Regions from separate parts of the Laceyella tengchongensis genome, predicted to be linked through region 1. Evidence: predicted binding sites of a transcription regulator. Region 1 holds the regulator's gene; the other holds the start of a gene.
What was found. The regulator CtsR, encoded in region 1, represses protease genes until heat stress. The targets are predictions, from matches to a motif close to ATGGTCAATAAAGGTCAAACA.
Positions count from the first base shown of each region.

Region 2: clpP (ATP-dependent Clp endopeptidase proteolytic subunit ClpP) is a predicted target of CtsR. The motif match lies at 1,980-2,000, and genes of this name have one in related genera.

Region 1 is NZ_FXTU01000007.1:59,536-63,966, reverse strand. It holds gene QQZ12_RS13705 (HAD family hydrolase) at 688-1,353, shown strand; gene QQZ12_RS13700 (MgtC/SapB family protein) at 1,506-2,195, shown strand; gene QQZ12_RS13695 (CtsR family transcriptional regulator) at 2,397-2,867, shown strand; gene mcsA (protein-arginine kinase activator protein McsA) at 2,874-3,383, shown strand; gene mcsB (protein-arginine kinase McsB) at 3,395-4,431, shown strand, end outside.
Region 2 is NZ_FXTU01000008.1:51,165-55,595, reverse strand. It holds gene QQZ12_RS14410 (HNH endonuclease) at 1-714, shown strand, start outside; gene QQZ12_RS14405 (SMI1/KNR4 family protein) at 741-1,205, shown strand; partial or broken gene QQZ12_RS14400 (amino acid ABC transporter ATP-binding protein) at 1,399-1,494, shown strand; gene clpP (ATP-dependent Clp endopeptidase proteolytic subunit ClpP) at 2,026-2,673, shown strand; gene QQZ12_RS14390 (hypothetical protein) at 2,912-3,268, opposite strand; gene QQZ12_RS14385 (hypothetical protein) at 3,346-4,014, opposite strand; gene QQZ12_RS14380 (HPr family phosphocarrier protein) at 4,362-4,431, opposite strand, start outside.

The DNA of each region.
Region 1 (4,431 bases):
AGAAGCGGCGGAAAAACCTTTTCTCGAGGAGCGCCGATGCACAAGTGAAGCGAAGGAGAAAATGGTTTTGGAGCCGCTGGCCTATTCATCAGATACGCCTACCGTTTTCCCAATCTGAAAAATAGCGTTCGGCATCATTTCTTAATCTATCATGACGTAGGCCTTGCAATCTGTAAACAAAAAGGGACGAAATGACCTGAAGGGTAAAGGTGGAGGAGTGAGGATAAGAAAATAAAAAACCATCGGCGGAAACTCGCCCATGGCATGTGGTTGTAATGGAGAAAACACACCTTTGTTCATGGAAGCCGCCCAGGGGGGAGTAGCCTGCAATGGGAACCGCATCGAAGCGTTCCCAAGCAAAGCTGTGCCAGTAAGCATGAGAAGAAGCTTATTTATGGAGGACGACTTCTTTCCCAAAGGGTGTTTCAGTATTTTAAATTTTATATTTTCGTCACAGTTTTGTCAATTGTATTTAGCGAAGGTGATAGGCTCGTAGCGGGCAGCTCAGTCGTTTTAAGGGATTCCTCCGTTGTGAAGCCGGTCTTTCATGTTTTAGTGGGAATTTGGCTATAAAATATAAACGTGCAGGGGTCATGCCTGAGTGGGCCTTTTTTATAGGGATGGTGTTTTGGTTGGCTTCCCATCACATTGGTCACAATTAATGCAAAAACGGAAAGAGGAGATAATATGAAAGCAATCATCTTTGACTTGGATGGTACCTTGTTCCAAACAGAAAAAGTGGGGGTGCCCGCCTTTCGGGAAACGTTTGTCCAGTTGCAGAAGCAAGGACTGTATGATGGGGAGATTCCCTCGGATGAGAAAATTCAATCGGTGTTTGGCATGACACATGAGGAGCTGTGGGAAACCTTGTTGCCTGAAGCGAGTAAAGAGGTTCGCCACACCGCTGATCAGTTGATGTTGGCCAAAGAGTTGGAGTTGTTTGATCAAGGAGTGGGCCAATGTTATCCAGGAGTGGAAGAAACGCTACCTCAGTTGATTGATCAAGGGTGGTCTTTATTCATCGCCAGCAACGGTGTGGGCCCATATGTGCGTGGCGCTTTAAGTTCTAAAGGATTAATTTCTTTATTTAAGGGAATTTATACAGCAGGAGACTATGAAACGGAAACCAAAGTGGACTTGGTTCGGATTTGTAAAGAAACTCATGGAATTACACAAGGGTACATGGTTGGGGACCGACAATCCGATGTGCGGGCAGGTTTGGAAAATGGCTTGGTTGTCATCGGTTGCCGATATACTGGCTTTCCGCAGTTCGGAGGGGAGGAAGAGTTGCAGGGGGCTGACATGATCCTGTCAACGTTTTCTGAACTTCCGTCGTTAGTCAACCGTTTATAAGATGCCTGGCTGGTTAATGACGTTGATTTACGTTTTCGTTATGAATTGAACAAGAACAGGCTAGGATAAACGGGGAAAGATGTTGCCAGCGGCCAAGTAGCCGTCTGGCGTCCGGCAGTTGAATCATCACAGCGAAGAGGAGAGAGGATGCCATGGGGCAATTGTGGGTGATTCCGTACTGGGACATCGCGTGGCGCCTGTTTATGGCTGGACTGTTGGGAGGGCTTGTCGGTTGGGAGCGGGAGCGGCACAATCATCCGGCGGGTTTTCGGACCCATATTTTGGTGAGTCTGGGGTCGGCGCTCATCATGTTGATTTCCATTTACGGGTTTACTGATTACATGGATGAAGAACAAGTGCGGTTTGACCCAGCGCGTTTAAGCGCGCAAGTGGTGAGTGGAATCGGGTTTTTGGGTGCAGGAACCATCTTGCGACATCGTGCCTCTGTTTCAGGGCTCACGACGGCGGCGTCTTTGTGGGTGGTCTCCGGCGTCGGCCTAGCGGTAGGGGCGGGATTTATGTTCGGGGCTGTGTTGACTACGGTTTTCGCCTTGGTCAGCTTGGAGTTATTGACTAGGATGGAAAAAATTTTGATCCGCAAACGTCATCTCTGTTTGCTTCATATCCATGTAAAGGATGAACAGGGGAAGTTGGGACAGCTCTTCACATTGATCTCCGAGAAGGGTGGGAGTGTACGCAAAGTGAATGTGGAAGAAGATGAGGAAATGCCGGGCATGCTGGAAATTGCTCTCACCGTCCGATTGCCCCAAAAGACAACTCTGACCGAGCTGATTGACGAGATCACCAATATTGAGGGAGTGAAGAGCGTGCGGGCAGACTGAGGGAGAGCGGTTAGTATGGGGAATCCGCTCCCCCGCCCACACAGTGCTGTAGAATTCCCCTCCTAAAAAGCGAAAAGGAGGTAATGAATATGATGTTTTTGGTCCAAAATAACCACAGAAGGGTATTGGCAATGTGGGCATTTTTATCTATAATTTAAGCATAAGGTCAAAGTTAGTCAAAGTCAGCAGGAGGTTGTCCGAATGAACAGTATTTCGGACATTATTGAACGGTATCTGAAGAAAATACTGAATGAGAGCGAGACAGGCGTCATCGAGGTAAAACGAAGCGAATTGGCTGATATTTTCCAATGCGTTCCGTCACAAATCAATTACGTCATCAGCACCCGCTTCACGGTGGAAAAAGGGTATATTGTGGAAAGTAAAAGGGGCGGAGGCGGTTATATACGCATTCAAAAGGTTCGTTTCCAAAATCGCCGTGAAGTGTTTGAAGAGATGCTCGATCAGATTGGTGAGGCCGTTCCGCAACTGACAGCGGAACACGTGATCATTCGGTTGGTTGAAGAGAAGTTAATGACTAAACGGGAAGCGGTGTTGATGCAACGCCTGATTTCCCGGGAAACGTTGCAATTGCCGATTCCGTTGCGCGACCAGATGCGGGCGCGGATGATGCGGATCCTTATCTCAACATTATTTACAAGCAAAGGAGAGTGACGGCCGATGCTCTGTCCCGAATGCGGAAAACGGCCGGCCACACTTCATTACACGAAGATAGTGAATGGGGAAAAAACGGAATTCCATCTGTGCGAAGTGTGTGCCCAAGAAAAAGGCGAAGTTATGCCTGGATTTGAACATGGATTTTCTTTCCATCAACTGTTGTCTGGGTTGCTCAATTTTAACTCCTCTCCTCAAGAAGCATATAAACCACAAACATTGCGATGCAATACCTGTGGGTTGACGTATAATCAGTTCAGCAAAATCGGCCGTTTCGGTTGTGGTGACTGTTACAAGACATTTCGAGAGCGGCTTGACCCCCTGTTGAGAAGGGTGCATGGGCATTCCACGCACCGTGGGAAAATCCCGGAGCGCGCGCAAGGGGAATTAAAGCTGAAAAAGGAATTGGAACAATTGAAAGCCGAGTTGGCGGCCAAGATTGAAACGGAAGAATTTGAAGAAGCCGCCCGCCTGCGCGACCAAATCCGTTCATTGCAAGAGCAATTGGAAAAATAGGGGTGATTCGCATGTCGCTTGAACATTTTATACAAAATGCGATCAGTGAATGGATGCGCGTCAAAGGACCGCAGTCGGATATTGTGTTCTCTAGCCGCGTGCGCATCGCCCGCAACTTGGACGGCTTGCCGTTTCCCCTGTTGAGCACCCAGTCGCAAGCCGAAGAAGTGGTGCGCAGAGTGGAAGAAGCCTGGAAGAATGATAAAGACCGGTTGGCAGTCCTCAAAGACGCGGAATTGATTCGCATGTCCGACCTCACTGATCTGGAAAAACGCGTGTTGGTCGAGAAGCATTTGATCAGCCCGATGCTGGCGGAGGAATCACGACACGGCGCGGTGTTGTTGAGCCAGGACGAGTCGGTGAGCATCATGATCAATGAAGAAGATCACATCCGGATTCAAGTGTTGTTCCCCGGCTTGCAGTTGGAGAAGGCTTGGGAACTGGCCAGCCAGATCGACAATTGGTTGGAGAAACACCTCACATACGCGTTTGAAGGTGGATACGGATATTTGACCAGCTGTCCGACCAATGTCGGCACGGGAATTCGGGCGTCAGTCATGGTTCATTTGCCGGCGTTGGCCATGACCCAACAGTTGAACCGGCTGATTCCAGCTATCACCCAGGTGGGTTTGGCCGTGCGGGGAATTTACGGCGAAGGCAGTGAAGCGTTGGGGCAGCTCTACCAAGTTTCCAACCAAGTCACCTTGGGACAATCGGAAGAAGAGATTTTGGATAACTTGCAAGGAGTTGTTCGACAGATGATCGAACATGAGCAAATAGCTAGACGGAGGCTTCAAGAGATGTCCCTGACCCAATTGGAAGACAGGGTGCACCGGTCTTACGGGATCTTGGCTCATGCGCGGATCATTGATTCCAATGAGGCGATGAAACGCCTGTCCGATGTGCGGTTGGGTGTGGACATGGGCTTGATCCTCGGTGTGTCGGCCAATGTGATGAATGAGTTGATGGTGATGACGCAGCCGGGATTCTTGCAAAGTTATGCAAACCAACGGCTCAATCCCGAGCAACGGGACATCCGGCGCGCACG
Region 2 (4,431 bases), on a different contig from region 1:
AGCCTGCCGACACCTGTCAAACTGGTCAAAGTAGGACGGATAGCAAAAGATACGCTTGTTCCAGATAGTTGCCACTGTGCAATGCCAAATCCGAAGAAAGATAAAGATGATGACAATGATTCAAGGGAGTTTCAAACTAACCATCCTAAAAAGCCGTCTGATCTTAGAGCAGGAGTTCAAAACTTTAGTTATGAAATATATACAGATAGCAATGGAGTTAGAAGAATGCGCACCAGCGATGGAAGGGACTTTAAGTTAAGCTTTTCATACCCAAATGAAACCAAAACCAAGACAACCAAAGAAGGAAATACTTATACTGTTGAGTATGATAGCGAAGGTTTTCCAAAATTTGAACCTCATGCAAAGAAAGACAAAGATGGGAAACCTATAACAATCCAACTTCCGGCTGACGCCATTGTTGGTTCAAGTGGATCACAAACTAAGTTTGCGACCATTTTATTAAAAGAAAGATATATAAATAAGTATGGAGATAAATGGAAAGATCAATTAAGGTCTGAAGGATTTACAGACGGACAAATTGATTCTATCGATAAAGAATTAGGTTCCATAGGGCCAGTACGTGATAAAAAGAATAAACTTACATGGCATCATCATCAAGAAACAGGAAAAATGATTCTTATACCTTTTGATTTAAACAATGCCTTCAAACATACAGGTGGACACAAAGTTTGGGGAGCTCAAAGTGTAAATTAGCATTTTTAGAGAAAGGAATGGATTACATGGTTAATTGGGTGGAACGAAGAGAAAAACTCTCTGCTGAAAATTTTGCCGAGGTAGAGAAGATTCTTGGTGTGCGTTTGCCGCAAGACTATATTGACTGGTTTCAACAATATAACGCTATCGAGAATAGAAATGCTCATATTCTTATTGATGATGAGCCTTATCATTTTGATGAGTTTTATGATTTAGATGAAATTCCGGAAGAAGTGGAAGCTTGGTTTGAAGACGATGAAGAACTCAAGGAAACTAATCTTCTTGTCCCGTTTGGATTTGATTCTGCATTAAATCCCTATTGTTTTTATTATGGTCAAAAAAAAGAACATCCTATTATCATCTGGTTTTCATCTGATGAAGCAATATCAGAGCTTTTTAATGGAGCGGAATTAAATCTGGATTTGGTAAGATATGTAAGACCTACATTTACAGAGTTTATCAATGATCTATATGTGAGAACAGACTACTAACTCTTATAGCGCCTATATGGCGCTTTTTATTTTTCATCATCTAGTTCGGCACGGAAAGCTATGAAGTGGCTGCCTTTCCTCCAAACCAAAGCACGGTCCTCATCGTTGAATAGGTATGTCAAGGAGTCTTGGACAAAAAAATCTCTGTGCAGGCTTCTATATTCCTCTTCACTTCATAGAATTGAGCGTTGACGAAGGGCGCATCATTGAACAAGGCACACCAGAACAGATATTTGACGCGCCCCAAGAAGAACGAACCCAGCGCTTCGTAAGCCAGGTCTACAAATGAGAAAGCCTGTAAGCCATCTGCCGCACCATTGCAAATGGGTTACAGACTTTTTCCCTTTTACTCGCACCAAGGAGAGATAACGAGAAGAACACGCCACATTTCGGATGAGGCCGCTTTCACAAATCGTCCGCACAATCGAATAATGGTGTTCAAATATAATTTGTAACCAATGTGATAGAATATCTCAATGTATCCAACAAAAATTATATCATCAGGAGAGAATCATCAATGGCAAGTTGGATGAAAAAATTTGGTTTGGCCTGTGCGGCCTTATTATTGCTCATCCCGATCGGCGTGTCGATAGAATGGTATTTTATCTCGTTATTTTTGCCTTAATCATCCAATGATCTCCATAAAAAATACACTCAAAGATTCATTATTGAAAGAGCGGATGCTTTCCCTGCTGGGAGACAATCCGCTTTTTTTATGCGTGTGTAACCCACTCCTCTACCAGAGATGGCGCCATGTAAAATCTGGCCCTCTCTCATTTGACCTTTTTTGACCAATAGAGTATGATAAGGTTACACACCAATTTGCGAAAGAAAGGGGGAAGGGGGCTGTTCTGCTAAAACAGTCACCCAACAACAAATGAACCTAGTCCCTATTGTAGTAGAGCAATCCAATCGTGGTGAACGTTCATATGATATTTACTCCCGCTTGCTCAAAGACCGGATCATCCTCCTCGGTAGCCCTGTGACCGATGAAGTGGCTAACCTGATTGTGGCTCAATTGCTGTTTTTGGCTGCCGAAGACCCGGAAAAAGATATTTCCCTGTACATCAATTCGCCGGGTGGTTCGATTACAGCTGGGATGGCCATTTATGATACCATGCAGCTCATCCAACCTGACGTTTCCACCATCTGCGTCGGTATGGCAGCTTCCATGGGCGCTTTCTTGTTAGCTGCCGGTGCCAAAGGCAAGCGGTTCGCACTGCCCAACAGCGAAGTAATGATCCATCAACCGCTCGGCGGAGCAGAAGGACAGGCTTCGGATATTGAAATTCGCGCCAAACGCATCATCCGCATGCGTGACAATCTCAACCGCCAACTGGCCGAATTCACAGGCCAACCATTGGAGAAAATCGAGCGCGACACAGACCGTGACAACTTCATGAGCGCGCAAGAAGCGCTCGAATATGGATTGGTTGACAAAATCTTGACTTCTACCAACCAGCGGTAAAAAGTGCCTGTGGGGATTCTCCTCCCCCGGGCTTTTTTTCGTTTATGATAAAGTGGACACCAAAATGAAAGGGAGATGCCTGATGCAAAACCGTCACGACCGCGCTTTGTTCTGGGTATGCATGGTGATTGCCGCCATTATGGGCTTGTCCTTCCTCAGCAAGCTTTTCCACTGATTGATCCAATCAGCTCAAAAAAGCACCTGATTCCCGAGAGAGATCAGGTGTTGATTTTCTTTGTCACGGGGCTTGTATCCAATTTTCCGGGGCGATGACTTTCACATGGACAGGGGTGACCGGTGAACCCATGTTCACCTTGTGGTAAACCCGATTCGCCAATATTCGGTATTGTTCCGGACGCCATCCCTTCTCCGGCAAAACCATCAAGATCACTTTGCGTCCATCGTACTCCATGCGCACATCGCGAACGCCCGGCACGTTCATCGCGATTTGCTTGAATTTGCTTTCTTGGAAACTGACGTAGCTGTATGAGTGGCTATCTTTATCAAGTCCAGTGCGCTCCGTCGGCTTTTCAAACCGTTGGCATCCTGTCAGCACCAGCACAACCATGCACAAAAAGATCCAACCTTTCCTCATGTGCTCACCTCCAGCCTTAGTGTTTGACTTGGTGAGCCGTTTATGCAAAAAAAGTCGCAGCTTTGCGCCGCGACTTTCTACACCCGGTTGATTGGACCATAATCCTCTGGCAGTAGCATTTGTTCCGTTAGTACGAGCACCCAGATGAAAATGAATACGAACACCGCCGACAGCGCCGGTTGGCCGAGCAAAACTGCCCCGCCCCCTCCGATCATGACTAACAACAGTCCGATCAATAGCACGGGCCATCGCAGTTTGCGCCATACCAATATCCCCGATATGAGAAGCGGTACCAGCACCAATGCGCTTGCGCACGGAATTTGGGGTTGCACCGGCGCATAACGCAATAAGCCGTGTTCAACCACCGGCTCCATGTCAACCCACAAGATCTCCATAAAGATGCCCATCACCGTCACCACAAAGGTATATAAGTGATACAGCACCTGTACGAGCAGACTCTCTGTCCACTCCAGCCGCAAACGGCGCACAATATCTAACGCAACAAACACCAATGTTGGTGTGAGCAAGACATGGAACAAGGAACGAACCAAACTCAGGCCTTCCAACATATCACCTTTGCCAATCCAATTGCCGAGCGCCAAGATGGCGTTATCGTAGATCATCGCCAGTGTGATAAACATCAGCCAGTAGGTTCCCCAATAGGCCGACTCGCGAATAAAACGAAAACTCCAAATAAAAAGTGCAATATAGGCAACCGTAAGAATCGGATACAGAAAAACGTCCATAATTTCCTCCAATGGAACGTACATTCTCAAATTGTACTTTTTTCCTCTTCTGTTACTTCCATCTTATAAAAAAAGGCTCCCCCGTGACCGCGCCAATTGTGACATGATTGATACGGTTTGGGCATAGGCGTGTCTGTCTTTATCGGCCCAATCGGAAGAAAAGAGCCAATCATCGGCTCTTCAAGGCGCTACAGGCAAAGCAAAGCGGCCCATTGCTTCGTTGCTATCCGCTCATCCGCTTTGTCGGACGTCGCAACGGGCCTCTTCATTCACAGGTCGTCCCCACCGGCATGTGCGGACGACCTTTCAAGCATGGATGGCGCTCCCTTTGGAAGGCACGCATGTGTTTACTCTGACTTGCCGACCATTTCTGCCAGCACTTTCACCGCTTCTTCCTCATCGGAGCCGTCAGCGATG